2 regions of the Paenarthrobacter sp. NyZ202 genome follow, and region 2 is predicted to be linked to the other one. Evidence: predicted binding sites of a transcription regulator. Region 2 holds the regulator's gene; the other holds the start of a gene.
The links. Region 2 encodes LexA, which represses DNA repair genes until DNA is damaged. Its sites were predicted from a motif close to TCGAACANNTGTTCGA; they were not measured.

Region 1 (11,127 bases), 240 kb from region 2:
CATGGCCCGCCAGGCCGTCCGCCGCTACCGGAACGCCGGCGCCGTGGTGCACAGGATCAGTGTGCCCTCCGCCGCCGCCTGTGACGGTCTGCTCGCCCGCCGTCCGTTCCTGGTTGCCGTGGTGGACGACGGCGATGCCGGCTGGCTGCCGCTGGTGGAAGGCTGCAAGGAAGCCGGCATTCCCGTGGCCTTTGAACCGGCAGCCGGCGAAGAAGGGCACGTGACCCTGGTGGGCGGAGGCCCCGGCGCACTGGACCTCCTGACGGTGGGGGCGCTGGATGCCCTGCGGGATGCCGACGTGGTGTTCTATGACCGGCTGGCGCCCTATCAGGAACTGGCCGACCTCACCTCCGCAGAGCTGGTAGACGTCGGCAAGCAGCCGGGCCACCACAAGGTGACTCAGCGTGACATCGAAAAGCTGATGGTCGAGGCCGCGCTTCTGGGCAAGAACGTGGTGCGACTCAAGGGCGGCGATCCCTACGTCTTCGGGCGCGGCGGCGAGGAAGTGGCAGCCTGCGTTGCCGCCGGCGTCCCCGTGCGGGTGGTCTCCGGCGTTACCAGTGCGATCTCCGTTCCGGCGGCGGCCGGGATCCCCGTGACGCACCGCGAGGTCAGCCACATGTTCACCGTGGTCTCCGGCCACGCACCACTCACTGACAAGGAGCACCTCCACTTGGCAGGCCTTGGCGGGACCATCGTGGTCCTGATGGGCATCGGAACCCTCCCCCAACTGGCCGCCGGGCTCCGCCGGGCCGGTATGAATGCCGATATGCCCATGGCTGTGGTGGAGCGCGGATACCGCCCCGGCCAGCGCACCACAATCGCGGACCTGGGTACCATCGAGACGGCTGCAACCGGCTGCAGCAACCCGGCCGTGCTGGTCATTGGCGAGGTGGTCAGGGTGGCTGAAGCCAACCGCAATCATGCCCAAGCCTCTGCCGAACTGAGCCGACTCGCCGCTTCCCTCCTTGAAGCCTGAAGGTAAAACCATGACTGTTACCCGTGCCCCTGAAGCACAGGATGCCGTAGCTTCACCTGATGCTGCCGAATCAGCCGAATCTCCCTTGGACGGTTTCCGCATCGGCGTCACCTCGCACCGCCGTTCCCGGGACCTTATCGAGGCCCTCGAACGCCGCGGTGCGAGCGTGCTGCATGCCCCTGCCCTGAAGATCGCTCCAGTCCAGGAGGACCTGGTGTTGATCGAGGACACCCGGACCATCATTGAGGCCAGGCCGGACATCTGCATCGCCACCACCGCCTACGGCATGCGCCGCTGGTGTGAAGCCGCCGACTCGTTCGGCATCGGCGAACAACTGCTGGAGGCACTTTCCGCCTGCCGTATGTTTGTCCGGGGACCCAAAGCCCGCGGTGCCGTGCGCGCGGCCGGGCTTGCCGACGTCGGAATCAGCAGCGACGAAACCACGGCTACCCTGGTGGATATGCTGCTTGCTGAAGGCGTCCGCGGCAAGACTGTTGCGGTGCAGCTGCACGGCTACACCGACGTCCGGCAGCTGGAACGACTGCGCATGTCCGGAGCCAACGTCCTGACCGTGACGCCGTACCGCTGGGTCAAACCGGACGGGGAAGACAAACTCCCGCGCTTGATCGAGGCCGTGGTCAGCGGAAACCTGGATGTGCTGACCTTCACCAGCGCACCGGCTGTGGATGCCCTGTGGAGCACCGCCCATGAGATGGGCCTGTACAGGCAGGTCATCGAGGCCCTGAAAGGACCGGTGACCGTAGCCGCCGTCGGGCCTGTGACCGCGCAGCCGCTGGTTGATGCGGGCCTGACGCCCCTGATCCCGGACCGGTTCCGCATGGGAGCCTTGATCCGGCTGGTCACCGAGCACTTGTCCCTGAACCATGTGCGCCGCGTGGAAACGCCCTCGGCCACCATCGAGCTGCGCGGACGGTGCCTGCGGATCAACGGCGATGTGGTGGACCTGGCTCCTGCTCCCCTGCTTCTCCTGCGGGCTTTGCTGGGGGCCGGCGGCGCTGTGCTCTCCCGTGAGGCGTTGTCCGACCTTCTTGATCTTCGCGGTTCCGTCCACGCTTTGGACATGACGGTCAGCCGGCTGCGGTCCTCGCTGCCGGACGGGAAGCTGGTGGAAACCGTGGTGAAGCGCGGGTACCGGCTCCGCATCTAACTGGTGGTGCACCCCGCTACGCCGCCTTCACCAGGGGAAGCTCATCCCAGTTGGTGGTGTAGCGGGGGCTCAGCATGCCCCGTTTCATGGACCAGTCCGGCCCGCCCCTGATGCCGGCATGGCCCAGGCCAATGGAGCCGCGCCCGTAGCGCTTGCTGACAGTTTCCAGCAGCGTTCCGATTCCACGTTCCTCGTGGCGGTTCTCGAAGACCTCCAGCGGCTTTTGGTTGCCGCTGGGACGGAGGTCCGTGACCATGATGCCCGCCTTCGCGTAGCGGACGCCGTCCTGGATCCTGGGCAGCAAGGCGTGCGCGGCCTTGGTCAGGAGTACCGGGTCCGCGGTGGGCATGGGCAGCCGCACATTGACGCTGGGGAACGATGTGTCCCGGGGGTTGTACACGGATGTGGCAGCAAAAGCGGTGAGGAGTTTGGCTTGCAGATCGTGTTTGGCAAGCCGGGCACTGGCCATTTGGCCATAAACGCTCAGCACCTGCCGCAACTCCGCCGCACTGGTGATGGGCGTTGAAAACGAGCGAGAGAAAATCAGTTGGTCGCGTCCTATCCGTTCCTCCTCCATGGGGATGCACGGGGTGCCCTGCAGTTCCAGGACGGTCCGCATCATGACGATCGAGAATTTGTCCCTGAGGGCAACCGGATCCGCCCTGACCAAATCCAGGATCGAGAAGATGCCCATCGCATTCAACCGCTTGGTCAGCCGGGTAGCCACACCCCAGATTTCAATCACGGACAGCCGCGCCATCAGGGCTTCCCGCTGCTCTGCGGGTACCGATTCCCAACGGCACACACCGTCGAACGCCGGGTTGTGCTTGGCCCACTTGTTGGCGAGCTTGGCGAGCGTCTTGGTGGGAGCAATCCCCACGCACACAGGGACTCCCACGTGCCTGCGGCAGGCGTCCTTGATGGTCCGGCCGAGTTCCAGGAGTTGGTTTGGGCCACCCTTGACCCCGAGGAAGGCCTCGTCAATGGAATAGATCTCCTGCCATGCCGAGTACCGGCCCAGCAACTCCATCACCCGCGAGCTGATGTCCCCATACAGCTCGTAATTGCTGGACAGTGCAACGAGTCCCCACTCCCTGGCCCTGGGTGCCAGCTTGAACCACGGGTCCCCGAGCCCGATCCCCAGCTTCTTGGCTTCCGGGGATCGGGTGACGGCGCATCCGTCGTTATTGGAGAGCACAATGACGGGTTTGCCTTCCAGCGCCGGGTTGAACGCGCGTTCGGCAGAGGCATAAAAGCAGTTGATATCCACATGGGCGATCTCCTGCATCCGGTGCATGATGGTTGGCTTGGACACTTTCCCTCCCGGCTCTACCAGATGAACGTTCGCGCGGTGAAGCGCGACACGGCTCAACTCGAACAAATATTCGAATACTTCCACTGTAGATCGGGGCACCGACAAAAAGGGAGCACCCGGCTGCCGGCCATGGTCGGACGGCAGCCGGGTACGGCCTAGAGGTTGGCCAGCAGCTGCTGCATTTCCTTGATTTCAGCTTCCTGGGCGGCCACGATGTCCCTGGCCAGTTGCACCGCCTCGGCGTTCTTGCCATCGGCGGTTTCGGCCTTGGCCATCGTCACGGCCCCCTCATGGTGGGCGACCATCTGGCTCAGGAACAGCTTCGCGGCCTCCACGCCCTGGGCCGCTTTGAGCCTGGACAGGTCTTCTTCACTCATCATGCCGTCCATGCCGTGGTCGCCGGTCATCATGGTGGGCTCGTTCCAGCTCTTCAACCAGCCGGTCATTCTCTCGATTTCAGGTCCTTGGGCGTCCTTGATCCGGGTCGCCAAGGCGCTGACGTCGGCAGGGATTCCCTGCTTGGCAAGGATCATCCCGCTCATCTCCACCGCCTGGGCATGGTGCGGGATCATCATCCGGGCGAACATCGCATCAGCGGCGTTATGGTCACCCGCCGCCGTGGCGGAGGACGAGGGCATCATGGATGAGCCCATGCTGCCATGGTCCATGCCCGGCATGGAGGTTCCGGACGATCCCGGGGTATTGGTGGAACATCCAGCCAGCGTTATGGCTGCGGCGACGGCAACGGCAGAGAGGGACAAGAACTTCTTTGTGTTCATCAAAAGATCCTTCACAAACGGTCACGGCGGCACGGCCCCCATGACAGGTATCAGCGGAGCTCTGCCCGAGGGATAAACCCGTCCAGGGCAGAAAGGAGTGACTGCCAACGGCAGCAGACAAAAGAAAATTGCACCGGGCATGGGCCGGCCCGGGGTGTCTATGTTCTGCTGATCGACAAATCACCCGGTGAAGGACTACCGGGCTGGTACGACCACATCGATCCCGCATGGCTGGACACGGCACGGTGCGCCGGGGAAAGGAACGATGCGCGTTCGGGTAACGGAGCTGCGAGACTGGCTGTTTTGGGGGACGGGATGCAGGAGCTGCCCATGGCGTGCCCTGTTGAGCAGTTTCCCTGGCACATGCACTGTGCCGGGGCGGCCGTGCCGGCCCCGGTATCAGCGGAGGTGGCGTGGCCGGTATGCCCGGCTGCTGCGTGCCCTGCCGCGGTGGCATGGTTCACGACGGCGGTGCTGGCCGCCGTGCCAACGGTCGCGGCTTGATGGGTGGAGTGGGCTCCGCCGACGAGGATGTGCATGCCCAGTATTCCGGCGATCAACGCCAGCACGGCCGTCAGGAGCCCGCCGCCCAGGAGGTACTTCGTCCATCCCGACTGTGCTGCCATGACGGTCCCTTTCCCCGCTGCGCGGCTGTTTTTTCCCGTTCCAGACTACCGGCCCGCGAACTGGTCCCGGCGGCCGTTCACAGCCGGGCCAGGATCCCGGCGACATCATCCAACGCACCGGGGACCAGGGAGAAGTACGCCCATGTGCCGCGTTTTTCCCGATGCAACAAGCCGGCATCAACCAGGATCTTCAAGTGGTGCGACACAGTGGGCTGGCCAAGGTCCAACGGTTCGATCAGGTCACACACGCATGTCTCGCCGGCGGAGGAATTCTTGATAATGGACAGCAGGCGGAGCCGGTTGGGATCCGCCAGGGCCTTGAAAACCGCCGCCTTCTGCCTGGCCGCCCCCTCGCCCAGCACCGTCTCCCCTGCAGGGCCGCAGCAGGGATCGGAGGTGGCCGGTTGGAGGACAGGCAGCGTGGTCATCCATCCATTATGCCCGAACATTGACTGCTATCAATATAGTCGGCGCCCCCCTCCTGGCCTGGAGCCACGTCATCACCCGCGGTCAGGAGCCCGGCTTCTCCAGCGGGTGCGGGATGACGACATCGTCCGCGCCCTGTGGCGCAGCAGGGAAAAGGACAGCCAGGACGCCGACGCCGATGGCCGCGCCAGCCAGTTGCGCGACGATGAAGCCGGGCACGGAGCCTGGAGCGATACCGGCAAACGTGTCACTGAAGATCCGACCGACCGTCACGGCGGGATTGGCGAACGCCGTCGAGGAAGTAAACCAATAGGCCGCGCCGATGTAGGCGCCCACCGCCGGGGCCGCGAAATGGCCGCGCCTGGTGGCGGCCAAGGCGAAGATCAGCAAAAGCAGCCCGGCGGTGGCCACGACTTCGCCCAGCAAGTGACCGCCACTGAGCCGGTCCTTCGTGGAGATGGTCGTGCCAACTTCGAACATCGCGTTCGCGAGCACGCTGCCCCCGATGGCCCCGGCGGTCTGCACCACCACATAAACACCCAGGTCGGGAAGCGACAGGCCGGTGCCCGCCTTACGGCCGAGGAACCAGTCGGCCAGGGAAACGACCGGATTGAAGTGCGAGCCGCTGACCGGCCCGAACACCAGGATCAGAACGGTCAGACCCAGCACCGTGGCGGTGCTGTTCTGCAGCAACTGCAGGCCCACGTTGTCCGGAGACAACTGCGCCGCGGCGATCCCGGACCCGACGACGACGGAAACAAGCAGGGCGGTGCCGAGGAACTCGGCGACGGCGCGACGCCACAACGGCGGTTGGGGAGGTGTCATGGCATCCAGCTTGACCCACAAATTTATCTCAGTCAAAATTGAACCAATGGATACTGAGCGAATGAACCAGTTTGAAGCGCGGGTCGCGATCCATGCCGCCCTCGCAGACCCCGCACGCCTGCGGATCATCGACCTGCTCACCCTGGGTGATTATTCGCCCACGGAACTGCAGGCCGAACTCGGCATTCCTTCCAACCTGCTCTCCCACCACCTCCGGACCCTGGAAGGTGCCGGCCTGGTCACCCGCCACCGCTCGGAAGCCGATAAGCGGCGCAGCTACGTCCGCCTCGCCGCTGCAGCGCTGGACGGTTTGGCGCCCGGGCGTGAACACGGCGCGAGGCGTGTGTTGTTTGTCTGCACGCGCAACAGTGCCCGCTCCCAGCTCGCGACCGCGCTCTGGCAGCGCGCCAGCGACATCCCCTCCATCTCAGCTGGAACGCACCCCGCCGACCGCGTCGCCCAGGGCGCGATCGACGTCGCGCACCGCCATGGCATCAACCTCGGCACCCCCACTCCGCGGCAGCTCGGCGACGTCGCCGAGGACGCGGACTTCATCATCACCGTCTGCGACAACGCCCACGAAGAACTCCCCGGCCTGGGCGGAATCCACTGGTCCGTCCCCGACCCCATCCGCGCCAATACGACCGACGCCTTCGACTCCGCCTTCGAAGACATCAACCGCCGCATCAACGACCTCGCACCCCGCCTCCACGCCGCCTGACCACAGCGCCGCACCAGCCCGCAAACCCTTTCCCGGGTGAATATTGACAATCATCAATACATCGACCGATACTCGTTACATCGACGATCATCAATGTCTATCCGGTGTCAGCCCAACCAAACCCAAGCTCCAAACCGATTCCAGGAGAAACCACCATGAGCACCGAAACCAGCAAGAAGCCTTCCGTTCTGTTCGTCTGCGTCCACAACGCCGGCCGGTCACAGATGGCAGCAGCGTTCCTGACCACCCTCGGCAAGGGGGAAATCGAGGTCCGCTCCGCCGGATCCCGGCCCGCGGACAAGGTCAACCCTGCCGCCGTGGAGGCCATGGCCGAGTTGGGCATCGACATGTCCGCCGAGATCCCCAAGGTCCTCACCACCGAGGCTGTCCAGGACTCCGATGTCGTCATCACCATGGGCTGCGGCGATGAATGCCCGTACTTCCCCGGCAAGCGTTACGAGGATTGGGTTCTTGAGGACCCTGCCGGGCAGGGCGTCGACGCCGTCCGCCCCATCCGCGATGAGATCAAGACCCGTATTGAGGGCCTGATCGCGTCGTTGATCCCGGCCACAACGTAGTCATACACCCGGTAACGTCGCAGGAGAGAACAGCAGAGGACAGCATGGATTCAACGAAGAACCTTCCCGTCGCCGTGATCGGGGCAGGGCCCATCGGCCTTGCCACAGCCGCCCACCTCCTGGAACGCGGGCTGGAACCGGTCATCTTCGAAGCAGGCCCGACCGCCGGTGCGGCCATCGAACAATGGCGGCACATCCGGCTGTTCTCCCCGTGGCGCTTCAACCTCGACGACGCTGCCGTCCGCCTGCTCCAGGCGACGGGTTGGGAGCAACCCCGTCCCACAGCCCTGCCTTATGGCGGCGAACTCATCGACAACTACCTCACCCCCTTGGCCGCCACCACAGCAATCGCCACCCGCCTCCAAACCAGCGCGAAAGTTGTCGCTGTGACCCGCCAGGGCCTGGACAAAACCCACGTACGTGAGCGGGACACCACCCCGTTCGTCGTCCGCGTTGAACACGACGGCGGCGTGATCCGCGACCACGTGGCCGCTGCCGTGATCGACGCCTCGGGCACCTGGTCCACCCGCAACCCCCTCGGCACCTCCGGACTGCCCGCAATTGGCGAAGAAGAAGCCACCGGGCGGATCTCCTTGCCCCTGCCTGACGTTGCAGGACGGGACCGTGCCACGTTCACCGGTCGCCGTGTCCTCGTCGTCGGAGCCGGCCACTCAGCAGCGAACACCCTGATCAACCTCGCAGACCTCGCCAAGGACGCACCGGACACCACTATCCTGTGGGCCGTCCGTGGCGCGTCGGCTGAGAAGGTTTACGGTGGTGGTGACGCCGACGGGCTGCCCGCCCGCGGCCAACTCGGGTCCCGGCTCCGCCGCCTGGTGGAGCGCGGAACCATCGAACTCCACACCGGGTTCGGCATCGCCGCCTTGAAATCCCTCGGCACGCGCGTCACGGTTGAAGCGGTCGACGGACGCACTATCGACGCCGACGTCATTGTGCCCTGCACCGGGTTCCGGCCGGACCTGGACATCCTGCGCGAACTGCGTCTGAACCTGGACCCGGCAGTGGAAGCACCCACCGGGCTGGGGCCGCTGATCGATCCTGAGTTCCATTCGTGCGGCACCGTTCCACCCCATGGAGCGGCATTGCTCGCCCACCCGGAAAAGGACTTCTACATCGCCGGCATGAAGTCCTACGGTCGCGCCCCGACGTTCCTGCTCGCCACTGGCTACGAGCAAGTCCGTTCTGTTGCCGCAGCCCTCGCGGGTGACCACGCAGCAGCCAACACCGTTCACCTGGAACTGCCCGAAACCGGGGTCTGCTCCACTGACGCCGGCACCAGCTGTGACGTCCCCGCAGCGGGCGCCACCACGGCATCCCAAAACGCCGGATCCCAGGGCGGATGCTGTGTGACTCCGGAACCCGCATTTGCCGGCTTCCCGACCGGGCTCGCCCACGGCCGTTCCGGCGGGCAGACACTCTAGACCAGCACAGAGCAGCGCAGCACGTCCGGACGTGCTGCGCTGCTCTGTTCCCGGGCCTTCAGGGGTCAGGAGTTCACGGATTCTTTCCGGTGCACCAAGTAGATGGCGCCGGTGGTCACGTCTTCCTCAAGCGCCTCCAGGGTACGGCCGCGGGTTTCCGGAACCTGCGTGTAGATGAAGACCAGGGCAAGGATGCCTACCACCCCAAACAGGAAGAACGTTCCGGTGATACCAACGCCCGCTACCAGGGTCGGGAAGAAGAGGCCCAGGAGCGCATTGGCGATCCACAGGCAGAAGACCGACAACCCGATAGCGAAGCCACGCACGTGCAGCGGGAAGATTTCGGACAGCATGACCCATACGGCGATGTTCAGGAAAGTCTGCATGGATCCAACGAAGGCCACCACCAGGAAGAGGATCACGAACGGACGCGCCCCGCTGCCCACGGGGAGCAGGATGGAGGCGATACCGATCAGGAAGTGGCAGACCGTGGTCAAGGTGAACCCAAGGAGCAGGGTGGTGCGGCGGTTCATGCGCTGCATCAGGGCCAGGGCTATCACGCCGCCCACCACCGCGATAACGCCGGGGGCAATGTTGGCGATGAGGGCCGCACTGGAGTCGAATCCCGCTTCAACGAGCACGGACTGGCCGTAGTACATGATCGAGTTGATGCCTGTCAGCTGCTGGGCAACACCCAAGCCGATGCCCACCAGGATGATGCGCAGGATCCACTTGTCCTTCAGCGCACCCCAGGAGGTCGCCTTCGAAGCCCTCTCCTCGTCGGCCAGATGCTTGACATCCGCCATTTCCGCTTCTGCGCGTTCCTCGGAGCGGATGGTCTTGAGGACGGCAAGCGCCTCCTGGCTGCGGCCCTTGGAGATGAGCCAGCGCGGTGATTCCGGCATCCGGAGCATCCCGAAGAACAGAGCGACGGCCGGCACCGCGGCCACGGCGAGCATGATGCGCCAGACTCCGCCGAATTCGCCCCAGAGGTTGCCGATGATGGCATTAACCACGAATGCGGCCAACTGACCGATAACGATCATGAGTTCATTGCGCCCTGCCAGGGAGCCACGGATTTCATAGGGTGCCAGCTCCGCCAGGAAAACAGGAACCACGGTGGATGCACCGCCCACTGCGAGGCCGAGGATGATCCGCCCCAGAACCATGACTTCAAAACCCGGAGCGAAGACGCAGGCCAGGGTTCCGGCGAAGAACAGGGTGGCAAGCAGGATGATGGTCTTCCGCCGCCCCCATCCGTCGGAGAGCCTGCCGCCGGCGACTGCCCCGGCGGCCGCCCCGAACAGCAGCGAGCTGGTGACAATCCCTTCCGTGAGCGGGGTGAGGGAAAGTTCGGCCGTCATTGGCCGGAGGGCGCCATTGATCACGCCCGTGTCATAACCGAACAGCAGGCCACCGAAGGTGGCGACCAGGGCGACGAGACCGAGGCGCTTGCGGTGCGGTCCCCCGGTGAGGGGAGGAAGTGATAGGCCGGGCGCGCCATCCCGCTGCATTTGCGTAGCAGACATCAGGACTCCTTTGTCAGTGTGGTGCGGGTCATAACCACCCGCTCTGAAACAAGACTAACGCGCGAAAGGTTTAAATGTAAGGTCAAACTAACAAATGACGAACAAGTGACGTCGCGGGCGTGGGAGGATGGGTCCATGGCACCCGACCATCAGCGACGCCCGGCCACGCAGAACGATGTGGCGCGTGAAGTTGGAGTGTCCCGGACCTTGGTTTCCTTCGCCTTCCGCGGAGCCCCGGGGGTCAGCGGCGAAACCCGGCAGGCAATCCTGGACGCCGCAAAGCGTCTGGGTTACCGACCCAACGCGGTAGCCGCGGACCTGGCACGCAAGCATCGCTCCGCCGTCGGGCTTTACCTCATGGATATCCGCAACGATGTCTACGCAGACATCCTCAACGGCGTCCGCAGTGCATTGCCCCATGAGCGCAACCGGCTGATCCTCAGCGTTTCGCGGACCCTCGACGGCGTGGACCGGGGTGCGGTGGATTCGTTGATCGAGGCGCGGATGGGCATCATCATCGCCGCTACCCTGCTGGACACCGACCAGCAAGTGCATGAGCTTGCACAGGTGGTACCCCTGGTCAGCGTGGCGCGCAGGGTGGAGGGCGTGGACAGCATCTACTCCGACGACGACGCCGGCGCCCGCGCGGCCACCGAACACTTGCTTGCACTGGGCCACCGGCGCATCGCCCACGTCGCCGGACCGGAGCACCACGGCCATACCGTCCGCCGCAAAAGCT
Region 2 (11,127 bases):
TGGTGGATGCCGGATTGCAGGCAGAAGTCGAGCGACTGGACCGGGCGGGACTCCGCAAGGGCAAGACGGCGTCGCGCGCGTTGGGGTATTCGCAGTTCCTGAAAGTCCTGGACGGCACATCCGGCGTTGACCAGGCAGCAGAGGAAACGATCGTGGCTACGAGGCAGTTCGCCAAACGGCAGCTGACGTGGTTCCGTGCGGATCCGCGGATCACCTGGTTGGACTGGAACCTGCCGGACCTCGCCATCCAGGCTGCAGCAGTGGCAGGGAACGGCTGATTTCTGGCCGTACACACCGTGCAGGTAGCCTAGGTTCATGGATCAATCTGCCGCAGTTTCCGCCCAGCAGCCCACGGTTGCAACTGCTTCCCAGCCCGCAGCCAACCTCTCCGGCCTGCGATTCTCCAAGGGGCATGGAACCGGCAACGATTTCGTCCTGATCGCAGATCCCGCTGACAACCACACGATCACCCCGGAACAAGTCGCTCAGTTGTGCGACAGGCACCGGGGAATTGGTGGCGACGGGCTCATCCGTGCCGTTCCGTCCAGGTTCCTGCCGGAGGGCAGGGAACTCTTGGCACAGGATCCTGCCGCCGAGTGGTTCATGGACTACCGCAACGGGGACGGGTCACTGTCGGAGATGTGCGGCAACGGCGTCCGGGTCTTCGTTCATTTCCTGATTGAGGAGGGCCTGGTGGAACTGGCATCCGGCCAGGTCCTCACCATAGGAACCCGCGGAGGCATCAAGAAGATTGTACGGACCGACCACGGTTATGCCGTGGACATGGGCCCTTGGGAGTTCATCTTCCCTGCCGAAGCCACCAGCAAAGCCATGGATGCCTTGGTCAGCGCCGAGGGACTTGAGGTTGCCAGGCCAGGACTGTCGGTGAGCATGGGTAATCCGCACACGGTGGTGGCGCTGGCGGAAATGGCCGAGTTGACCTCCACCCAGCTGTACAAGGCGCCGGTGGTGGATCCCAAGCCCGTCAACGGGACCAATGTGGAGTTCGTTGTCCCCGCAGAACCACTGGTCCACGATGGCGTGGGAACCATCACCATGCGGGTCCACGAACGTGGCGTGGGCGAGACGCAGTCCTGTGGAACAGGTGCATGCGCTGCGGCCGTCGCCATCCGGCATTGGGCGGGCAGCACCGCACCCAACGCCTGGAACGTGAACGTTCCGGGGGGAGTGGTGGGAGTCAAGTTCTTCCCGGGTGAAGACGGCAGGGAACACGTCGAACTGAGTGGCCCCGCTGTGATCGTTGCTACCGGGACGCTTTCCTGACCCGGAGGATCCTGAACGACTTGGACGTGCTTTCCCGGCTGACGCTGAAGGTGTTGTCCAGTTCCGTGGCCAACCACCGTTGCAGCGAGTCTGAGCCAAGGTTCTTCTGAACCACCAGCCATGCACTGCCGCCTGGCGCCAGGCGGGGGAGCCAGGTGAGCAGCAAGGTGTGGAGTTCGGCTTTCCCGATGCGGATGGGCGGATTGGACCAGATAGTGTCGAACTCGACGGCGGGATCCACCTCATGCGGCAGGCTTGCCTTGACATTCGGCAGGCCCAGCGACTGCGCATTCTCGTTGGTCAGAACGATGCATCTCTCGTTGACGTCCACGGCATGGACCTGCGCAGAGGGCGCCATCAGCCCCATGGTGAGGGCAATCGGGCCCCACCCGCACCCAATGTCCAGCAGGTTGCCCTGCGGGGAGGGCGGGGGAACCTCTGCGAGCAGTATTGCAGTTCCTTTGTCGATCCCGTCGGGGCTGAAGATCCCGGATGAAGTGTGCACGTGGCGGGTCGCTCCGGCCAGTTCCACCGTGAGCGGCTTCCGGATAAAGGGACCGGCCGGTTGGGCGCTGAAATAGTGTGCAGACTCCATAATTTGCCAGCGTAGTTGCCCGTGGGGCCGCTTGGGAAACTGCAAGCACAGAAGGCCAATTTGACACCGGATGATAGTGTTGGATGCATGTTCTTGATCTTTGAGTAACCGGCCGTCCCACCGGCACCGCCCGCGACGCACGCCGTGGCTGATCTGGCTTCAACCGCATCTGCGTTGAACAGCATCAGCCACCGGCGATTCCGCCAGGCAGGATCCATCCGGCTCATCCGCCCACCGCTTTCCATCAAGGACACGGTGCCGCGGTCTCAGTAAAAGATCACCTCTTTCGCACTTTGCCATCGCCCGAATACCGCTACGTTCAGGAAACGGTCGCCGCGTCGGCAGGCTGCCATGAGTTGGCATTTTCCCGGCGCCGGGATGGTCCTCCGCAGCGGACTCCCGCTTGATGAAAAGCACCCGCTTGTTACAGCACGCACGGGGAAACCCGGCTGCCTGTTCAGATCACAGGAGGCCCTTTTGGCCCAATCCCGTCAGCCCAGCGCGAATACTGCCCCACGCGCACGCAATCAGCATTATTCTGGAATAGCCGAACAGTCTAAGGAGACCATGACCACCCAGAACCATTCCGGATCCGATTCCGACGCCCAGGACATGAGTCCTGAACAGATCCAGGCCGTCATCGACCGGATTCTTTCCAAGGATGTCCCCGCGCAGGCATCCGGGGACAACCAGGACAAAGGCGTGTTCGGCAAGGCCCAGGCCATCTCCACCCTTGATGAAGAGCACAGCGTCTACGACGGAGAGCAGGAAGACCTGGCCGAACGTCGCGCACTGCGCCGTGTTGCCGGCCTTTCCACGGAACTCGAAGACGTCACCGAAGTCGAATACCGCCAACTCCGCCTGGAACGGGTGGTCCTCGCCGGTCTCTGGACCGAAGGAACGCTGGCCGATGCGGAGAACTCGCTCCGTGAGCTCGCGGCCCTGGCGGAGACGGCCGGGTCCGAGGTCCTGGACGGGCTTGTCCAGCGGCGCATGAAGCCGGATCCCGGTACGTTCCTTGGTTCCGGCAAGGCGCAGGAGCTCAAGGACATTGTTGCCGCCACCGGCGCTGACACCGTGGTGGTGGACACTGAGTTGTCCCCGTCCCAGCGCCGTGGCCTTGAAGACATCGTCAAAGTCAAGGTCGTGGACCGAACCACCCTGATCCTTGATATCTTCGCCCAGCATGCCAAGAGCCGCGAGGGCAAGGCCCAAGTGGAACTGGCACAGCTGGAATACCTGCTTCCGCGGCTTCGCGGCTGGGGTGAGTCGATGTCTAGGCAGGCCGGTGGCCAGGTGGGCGGCGCCGGCGCCGGCATGGGTTCACGTGGTCCGGGTGAAACCAAGATCGAACTCGACCGCCGCCGCATCCGTACGCGGATGGCCAAGTTGCGTCGGGAGATCGCCGCGATGAAGCCGGCGCGCGAGACCAAGCGGGCCAACCGCCGTCGTCATGCCATTCCGTCCGTTGCGATTGCCGGCTACACCAATGCCGGTAAGTCGTCCCTGCTGAACCGGCTGACTGACGCGGGAGTCCTGGTGGAGAACGCCCTGTTCGCTACCCTTGACCCCACGGTCCGCAGGGCGCAGACGCCCGACGGGATCGGCTACACGCTGGCCGATACTGTGGGCTTCGTCCGGTCGCTGCCTACCCAGTTGGTGGAGGCATTCCGCTCCACGCTGGAGGAAGTTGCCGATGCTGACCTGATCCTCCATGTGGTGGACGCTTCCCATCCGGACCCGGAAGGGCAGATCGCTGCTGTCCGGGCGGTGTTCACGGAAGTCGACGCCCGCAAGGTGCCGGAGATCATCGTCCTGAACAAGGTGGATGTCGCCGATCCCTTCGTCGTGGAGCGTCTGAAGCAGAAAGAGCCCCGTCATGCCGTGGTGTCCACCCGCACAGGGCAGGGCATCGCGGAACTGCTGGAAACGATCAGCCAGGCCATCCCGCGGCCCGGTGTCCGGCTGGACGTGCTCATTCCCTACAACCGCGGCGAGCTGATCAGCAAGCTCCACTCTTCGGACGCGGAAATCCTGAGCCTTGAGCACCAGGAAGACGGCACGCGCGTGGTGGCCATGGTCCGTGAAGGGCTGGCCGCTGAACTGGAGTCATTCGTCACCAATGGTTGAAAAGGTGGCGGCGGACGTCGTCGAGTCGCCGGGGGAGAAGTTCACCCTCGGGTTGCTGGAAAAGGCTGTTGCCGGGATGGGCGGCCAAAGCCGTACCGGGCAGCATGAAATGGCCAAGCACGTGACCCGTGCCATCGAGTCCGGGGAACATCTGTTGGTGCAGGCGGGGACGGGTACGGGTAAGTCACTGGCGTACCTGATTCCGTTGATCGCGCATTCCATGGACAGCAACAAACCCACGCTCGTGTCCACCGCCACCCTGGCCCTGCAGACACAGATTGTTGGCCGGGATCTTCCCCGGCTCCTGGAGACCATTGGCCCTGCCCTGGACCGTCCCGTGAACGTGGCGCTGGTCAAGGGCAGGGCCAACTACGTCTGCCTCCAGAAACTCGAGGGTGGTTTTCCCAGCGAGGAACCGTCCGAAGGCCAGCTCTTTTCGCTGGGCGAGGACACCAGTGTCCCGCACTTCGCGGCGTCTGTGGGTGGGCCGTCGTCGCAGTTGGGCAAGGAAGTGGTGCGCCTGAGGGAGTGGGCGGAGACCACGTCCACCGGTGACAGGGACGAATTGATGCCGGGCGTCACGGACCGGGCCTGGAGGCAGGTGTCCGTCACGTCCATGGAGTGCCTGGGAGCGCAGAAATGCCCCCTGGCAGAAGAATGCTTCAGCGAACAGGCCAGGGCCAGGGCTGCAGAAGCCGACGTCGTGGTAACCAACCATGCGATGCTTGCTGTCAGCGCTTTTGAAGGGCTTGCTGTCCTTCCCGAGTACGACGTCGTGGTGGTGGATGAAGCCCATGAGCTCCAGGACCGCGTGACCGGTGCTGTGTCGGGCCAATTGTCGGTGGCCATGGTGCACGCCGCAGCATCCAGTGCCCGGAAGCACACGGCGATTACCGTGGATGCCCTCAACGCCGCGGCCGATAGGCTGGACCTGGCAATTGCAGGAGTTCCCAACGGCTTGCTGCCGAACGGCCTGAACGATGAACAACTGGACTGCATCGACCAGTTGCGTGATGCTGCGCGTGCCGCGCTCTCGGACTCCAAGCCGGATTCGTCGGGCCAGAACGCGGTCGACGGCGGCAGGCAGCTCGCGCGGTCACGGCTTCTTCTCATCCTGGAACTGTCAGAGCGGCTGCTCGCTGCGAAGGAAAACCGCGAAGTCGTCTGGTTCTCCAGGAACAGTACATTCGATCCGCAGCAGGGTTACTCCCAGCCGGATGAAACCGCCCCCGCCCTGATAAACATCGCTCCCCTCAGCGTGGCAGGAAGGCTCAGGGAAGGGCTTTTCGCAGGCCACACCGTGGTGCTCACCTCCGCCACCTTGGCCATCGGATCCGCATTTGAGCCGGCGGCCGGGGGACTGGGACTTGTGGGCGACGGGGCGCCAAGCTGGACAGGCCTGGATGTTGGATCGCCTTTCGACTATCCAAAGCAGGGTGTGCTCTACGTTGCGCAGCACCTGCCCAAGCCCGGGCGCGGAACCTCCCCGGAAGCGCTCGATGAGCTGGAAGACCTGATCCGGGCATCCGGCGGCGGAGCACTGTGCCTGTTCTCTTCACGGCGGGCGGCAGAGGAAGCAGCTGACGCCATGCGCCTGCGACTCGATGACACCATTCTCTGCCAGGGTGAATCCACCATGGCCGCGCTGGTGAAGCAGTTCGCCGACGAACCGGATACCTGCCTTTTTGGGACCATGTCCCTGTGGCAAGGGGTAGACGTGCCCGGCGGCTCGTGCCGGCTCGTGGTCATTGACCGGATACCTTTCCCCCGTCCGGACGATCCTCTGATGACGGCAAGGTCGCGGGCTGTGGCACAGTCCGGCGGCAATGGCTTCATGGCCGTCTCGGCCACGCATGCCGCGGTTCGTTTGGCGCAGGGCGCCGGTCGGCTGATCCGTTCCACAGGGGACAAGGGGGTTGTCGCGGTCCTGGACCCGCGGCTTTCCACGGAACGCTATGGGGCGTTCCTGCGTGCTGCCCTCCCGCCGTTCTGGGCGACGACGGACAGCAAGGTGGTCCAGGGTGTTCTGCGCAGGCTTAGTGCCTCCACGGGCTGACGCTCCCGGAGCGGGAACAGCCTTGAAGCCGCCGCGGGCGCAGCGCCGAAGCTAGAGCGAGCGGAGAACTGAAACGACCTTGCCCATGATGGTGGCCTGGTCTCCAAGGATGGGTTCGTACTGGGTGTTTTGCGGCAGCAGCCATGTGTGGCCGTCGCGTTGCCTGAAGGTCTTCACGGTAGCTTCGTCGTCCAGCAGCGCCGCCACGATGTCTCCGTTGACGGCGTCGTTCTGGCGCCGCACCACCACCCAGTCACCGTCGCAGATCGCGGCATCGATCATGGAGTCGCCGGCGACCTTGAGCATGAACAGCTCGCCGTGGCCTACCAGCTGCCGGGGAAGTGCGAGGACGTCCTCTACGGTCTGGTCAGCGAGGATCGGACCGCCGGCAGCAATCCGGCCCACCAACGGAACCATGGCGGTGTCGCTCGCGCTGGCGAGTTCCGTGACGGCCAGCCCGCCGGTGGTGCGGAGGGTTGCGGGTGCTTCCACGCCCGGGATCGCGGCGCCACTGTCAAGCGTCAGGGGCATCAGGACTTCCATTGCCCTTGGACGCTTGGGGTCCCGGCGAAGGTACCCGAGTTTCTCCAGCTGGGACAGTTGGTGCGTGACGCTGGACAGGCTTGCCAGGCCGACAGTGTCGCCGATCTCACGCATGCTGGGCGGGTACCCGTTGTCATTGACTGACCGCTGGATGGTTTCCAGGATCTTCTTCTGACGGACGGTCAGGCTTTTGGGACTTTTCTGGGGCTGTTGGCTCCGCAGGGGTGCCCCGCCGCCGTTGGCCTTGGATGCCATGTACGCCATTGCCCTTCCGCTCCGCCCGGCCTCCACAAGGAGGTGCCCGGGGATGGGGGTCCGAAAAATGTCAGACCCTCCTGTTCCACTGGAACAGTGCTTGTTCCTTCAGTCAAACGTAGGTCAGGCGCATGCGTTTATCAAACATTTGTTCTAGCGAGTCTCGACATCGTTCGTTGATAAGTGCTAAAAATGTCATAGCAAGGTTCGAATATGTGTTCTATAAATCCTTGGCTCGCATGGAATGTCCGGACGCTGCGTTCGAACATTGGTTCGGGCCGGGGGGACACAAGAATTGGCAGCCTGTCCGGTATCCGGCCCAGGCAATCGCTTAGAAGGGCTCAGCTCATGTCCGCAGTCACCGCGTTCAGTGATTTCCGCAGTACCCCCGTTCCGGCCCGTATCCGGCTGACCCGGCGCGGCAGGATTGTCTTCTTCGGAATCCCGGCCATGCTGTTGGCAGCAGCCCTCCTGAGCCTGGCCGGTTTCATTACCTCTCCGGCCAAGGCATCGGATTCCCCATCCCAGCTCCAGCCGCCCGTGGCTGTCTCCGTGACAGTCCAGCCCGGCCAATCGCTCTGGGGTATTGCCGGGGCCGCCGCCCCGGACCGCGATCCGCGGGATGTCATCGCCGAGATCATCCAGCTCAACGACCTCCCGGGCGGACGCATCCAGCCGGGCCAGCAGCTCTTCGTTCCCGCCGGCTGAGGTGCTTCCAGCTGTCACAGTTACCGGCGGGTCGCCGCGGCCCCTTAAACTGTGGTGGTGAGTGACCAGCTTGAGCGACTTGACCGCCTTCCCCTCCGGACCAACCTGCGTGGACTGAGCCCCTACGGCGCACCGCAGCTTGACGTCCCCGTCCTGCTCAACGTCAACGAGAACACCCATGGCGTCCCGGCCGACGTGCAGGCAGCCATCACCGAGGCCGTCGCCGCGGCTGCGACCAGCCTCAACCGATACCCGGACCGTGAGTTCACCGAGCTTCGGGTAGCCTTGGCGGAGTACCTCGGGCACGGCCTGTCTGCTGACAACATCTGGGCGGCCAACGGATCCAATGAGGTCCTTCAGCAGATCCTGCAGGCTTTCGGCGGCCCGGGACGCAAAGCACTGAGCTTCCCGCCCACCTATTCCATGTACCCCCTCCTGGCCAGCGGCACGGACACCGAGTACATCAGCGGTATCCGGGGAGAGAACTATGGGCTGGATGCCGCTTCTGCGGCCCGCCAGGTGCTCGAGACCGAAGCCAACATCGTGTTCCTGTGTTCCCCGAACAATCCCACGGGCACCGGCCTTGGCCTGGATGTCGTGGAGGCGGTTTACGAGGCCGGTGAGGCCAGCCAGGCAATCGTGATCGTGGACGAGGCCTATCACGAGTTCGCCCACGACAACACGCCCAGCGCACTGACGCTGCTGCCGGGCCGGGAGCGCCTCATTGTCTCCAGGACCATGAGCAAGGCTTTCGCCCTTGCCGGTGCCCGCATCGGCTACATGGCAGCCGCTCCCGAGGTAACGGATGCCATTCGACTGGTACGCCTGCCGTACCACCTGTCGGCTGTCACCCAGGCCACGGCCCTGGCCGCTCTGCACCACCGGGAAGCCCTCATGGCTGATGTGGAGGACATCAAAGTCCAGCGCGACCGGATTGTCACGGAACTCCTTCGCCTGGGCTTGAAGCCGGCCGCGTCGGACTCCAACTATGTCTTCTTCGGCGGCCTGGAAAACCCGCATGCCATCTGGCAGGGCTTGCTGGATGCCGGTGTGCTCATTCGTGATGTCGGCATCCCGGGGCACCTGCGCGTCACGGCGGGAACCGAGAAGGAAACCACAGCCTTCCTGGAAGCGCTGGAAGCACTGCTGGCCTGAGCCGGCCCGCCGGCCAACTAAACTTGTTACCAGAACCCACCCGAAACTTGTTGTAGAAGGACATCCCAATGAGCGAAATCGGCGCTACGCCGTCCGCTGCCCGCACTGCACGCATGGAGCGCACCACCAGTGAGTCCTCCGTCCTGGTCGAAATCAACCTGGATGGTTCGGGTGTCTCGGACATCAGCACCTCGGTTCCCTTCTATGACCACATGCTCACGGCTCTGTGCAAGCATTCGCTGATCGACATGACCGTCAAGGCAACAGGGGACACCCATATCGACGCGCACCACACGGTGGAGGACGTCGCGATCACGTTCGGTGAAGTGCTTCGCACTGCGCTGGGCAACAAGGCCGGCATTCGCAGGTTCGGTGAGGCGACTGTGCCCTTGGACGAGGCCTTGGCCCACGCAGTGGTGGATGTGTCCGGCCGTCCCTACCTGGTTCACGGAGGTGAGCCCGCAGGCCAGGAGTACCACTTGATCGGTGGACACTTCACGGGTTCCCTGACCCGGCACGTTTTTGAAGCCATTACCCTGCACGCCGGCATCTGCCTGCACATGAACGTCCTTGCCGGCCGGGACCCGCACCACATCGTGGAGGCACAGTTCAAGGCCTTCGCCAGGGCGCTCCGGGCGGCTGTCGAGTCCGATCCGCGCGTCGAAGGCATTCCATCCACCAAGGGGGCATTGTGAGCGGCCAGATCCTGAAGGACGGGGCGGTAACGGACGCTTCCGCCGCCGTGAGGCCGGCGTCGCCGGAAGGCAAGCCGACCGTGACGGTGCTGGACTACGGTTCCGGCAATGTCAGGTCAGCCGTACGCGCCCTGGAACGGGCAGGCGCCGAGGTCATCCTCAGCGCCAAGCCTGAAGATGTGTTGAACGCGGACGGACTCCTGGTTCCCGGCGTGGGCGCCTTTGAGACGGTCATGCGGGAACTCAAGGCAGTAGACGGGATCCGGATGATCGGCCGCAGGGTGGCTGGTGGACGTCCTGTCCTGGCGATCTGCGTGGGCCTGCAGGTGCTCTTCGAAGCCGGTGTGGAACACGGCACCGAATCGGAAGGCATGGCAGAGTGGCCTGGCAAGGTCGAGTTGTTGCCCGCGCCCGTGGTGCCGCACATGGGGTGGAACACCGTGGATGTCCCGGAAGGCTCCAAGCTCTTTGCCGGCGTGGAGAATGAACGCTTCTACTTCGTCCACTCCTACGGCGTCCAGGACTGGAACTTCGACGTCGTCCAGCCGCGGATGACTCCGCCCCAGGTGACGTGGTCCGAGCACGGTGCACGTTTTATCGCTGCGGTGGAAAACGGCCCGCTCTGCGCAACTCAGTTCCACCCGGAAAAATCCGGCGATGCCGGGGCGCGCCTGCTGCGGAACTGGGTCGACAGTCTGCGCAGGCCCGGCTCCGATGCCGCCACGGTTCCCGCGGGCGGCGCTGCCTGACATGTGGTCCATTGTTTTGATGGGTCTTGCAGGCCTTTTGGTGGGCGGCGGAATTTCCTTCCACCAGCAGAAGAAGCCGTTGTGGGTATCCCTCTCCTTCTATGTGCTGGCGGCCATGTCGCTGCTGGCTGCCTATCTCCTCACCCTGCCAGGCAAGTAACCGGCCCGGCGTCCCAACGACTCCTAGGACACACATGACCACGTCGCAGCAAAACGTCTTGGAACTCCTGCCCGCCGTCGATATCGTCGATGGCCAGGCAGTCCGGCTCCTCCAGGGCGAGGCCGGATCGGAAACCAGCTACGGCACGCCGCTTGACGCAGCGCTTAACTGGCAGAACGCCGGTGCCGAGTGGGTCCATATGGTGGATCTCGATGCTGCGTTCGGCCGTGGAAACAACGCCGGGCTGATCAGCGAGGTCGTGTCCCGGCTCAACGTCAAGGTGGAGTTGTCCGGCGGCCTGCGTGATGACGAGTCGTTGGAACGCGCCCTGGAGCTGGGCGTTGAGCGCGTCAACCTCGGTACCGCGGCACTGGAGAACCCGGAGTGGACCCGGCGCGCCATTGAGCGCTTTGGTGACAAGATCGCCGTCGGGCTGGATGTCCGGGGAACCACCCTTGCGGGCCGCGGCTGGACCAAGGAGGGCGGCGACCTCTGGGAGGTGCTGGCGCGCCTGGAGGACGCCGGATGTGCACGCTATGTGGTGACGGATGTGACCAAGGACGGTACGCTGCAGGGCCCCAACGTGGACCTGTTGCGCCGGATGGTGGAACGGACCGGCAAGCCCGTGGTGGCGTCCGGTGGAATTTCCAGCCTGGAGGACCTGCGGGTCCTCCGTGAACTGGTGCCCCTGGGTGTCGAGGGCGCGATTGTGGGCAAAGCCCTTTACGCCGGTGCGTTCACGCTGCCGGAAGCCCTGGATGTAGCCGGCCGACGCTGATGCCGCACGAACAGCACCA

Region 1: a site for LexA is predicted at 3,521-3,536, ahead of ACPFL9_RS06910 (Y-family DNA polymerase). Genes of this name have one in related genera too.

The regions. Positions count from the first base shown of each region.
Region 1 is NZ_CP187556.1:1,456,908-1,468,034, reverse strand. Features, by position in the region: gene cobA (uroporphyrinogen-III C-methyltransferase) at 1-979, shown strand, start outside; gene ACPFL9_RS06915 (uroporphyrinogen-III synthase) at 990-2,147, shown strand; gene ACPFL9_RS06910 (Y-family DNA polymerase) at 2,164-3,444, opposite strand; gene ACPFL9_RS06905 (DUF305 domain-containing protein) at 3,618-4,241, opposite strand; gene ACPFL9_RS06900 (hypothetical protein) at 4,400-4,867, opposite strand; gene ACPFL9_RS06895 (ArsR/SmtB family transcription factor) at 4,945-5,295, opposite strand; gene ACPFL9_RS06890 (aquaporin) at 5,378-6,118, opposite strand; gene ACPFL9_RS06885 (metalloregulator ArsR/SmtB family transcription factor) at 6,165-6,839, shown strand; gene ACPFL9_RS06880 (arsenate reductase ArsC) at 6,995-7,417, shown strand; gene ACPFL9_RS06875 (FAD-dependent oxidoreductase) at 7,462-8,859, shown strand; gene ACPFL9_RS06870 (sugar porter family MFS transporter) at 8,925-10,388, opposite strand; gene ACPFL9_RS06865 (LacI family DNA-binding transcriptional regulator) at 10,524-11,127, shown strand, end outside.
Region 2 is NZ_CP187556.1:1,696,659-1,707,785, forward strand. Features, by position in the region: gene miaA (tRNA (adenosine(37)-N6)-dimethylallyltransferase MiaA) at 1-278, shown strand, start outside; gene dapF (diaminopimelate epimerase) at 316-1,284, shown strand; gene ACPFL9_RS07890 (class I SAM-dependent methyltransferase) at 1,265-1,879, opposite strand; gene hflX (GTPase HflX) at 2,447-4,009, shown strand; gene ACPFL9_RS07900 (ATP-dependent DNA helicase) at 4,002-6,065, shown strand; gene lexA (transcriptional repressor LexA) at 6,117-6,863, opposite strand; gene ACPFL9_RS07910 (LysM peptidoglycan-binding domain-containing protein) at 7,212-7,571, shown strand; gene ACPFL9_RS07915 (histidinol-phosphate transaminase) at 7,629-8,726, shown strand; gene hisB (imidazoleglycerol-phosphate dehydratase HisB) at 8,795-9,421, shown strand; gene hisH (imidazole glycerol phosphate synthase subunit HisH) at 9,418-10,170, shown strand; gene ACPFL9_RS07930 (hypothetical protein) at 10,190-10,330, shown strand; gene priA (bifunctional 1-(5-phosphoribosyl)-5-((5-phosphoribosylamino)methylideneamino)imidazole-4-carboxamide isomerase/phosphoribosylanthranilate isomerase PriA) at 10,365-11,108, shown strand; gene ACPFL9_RS07940 (SseB family protein) at 11,108-11,127, shown strand, end outside.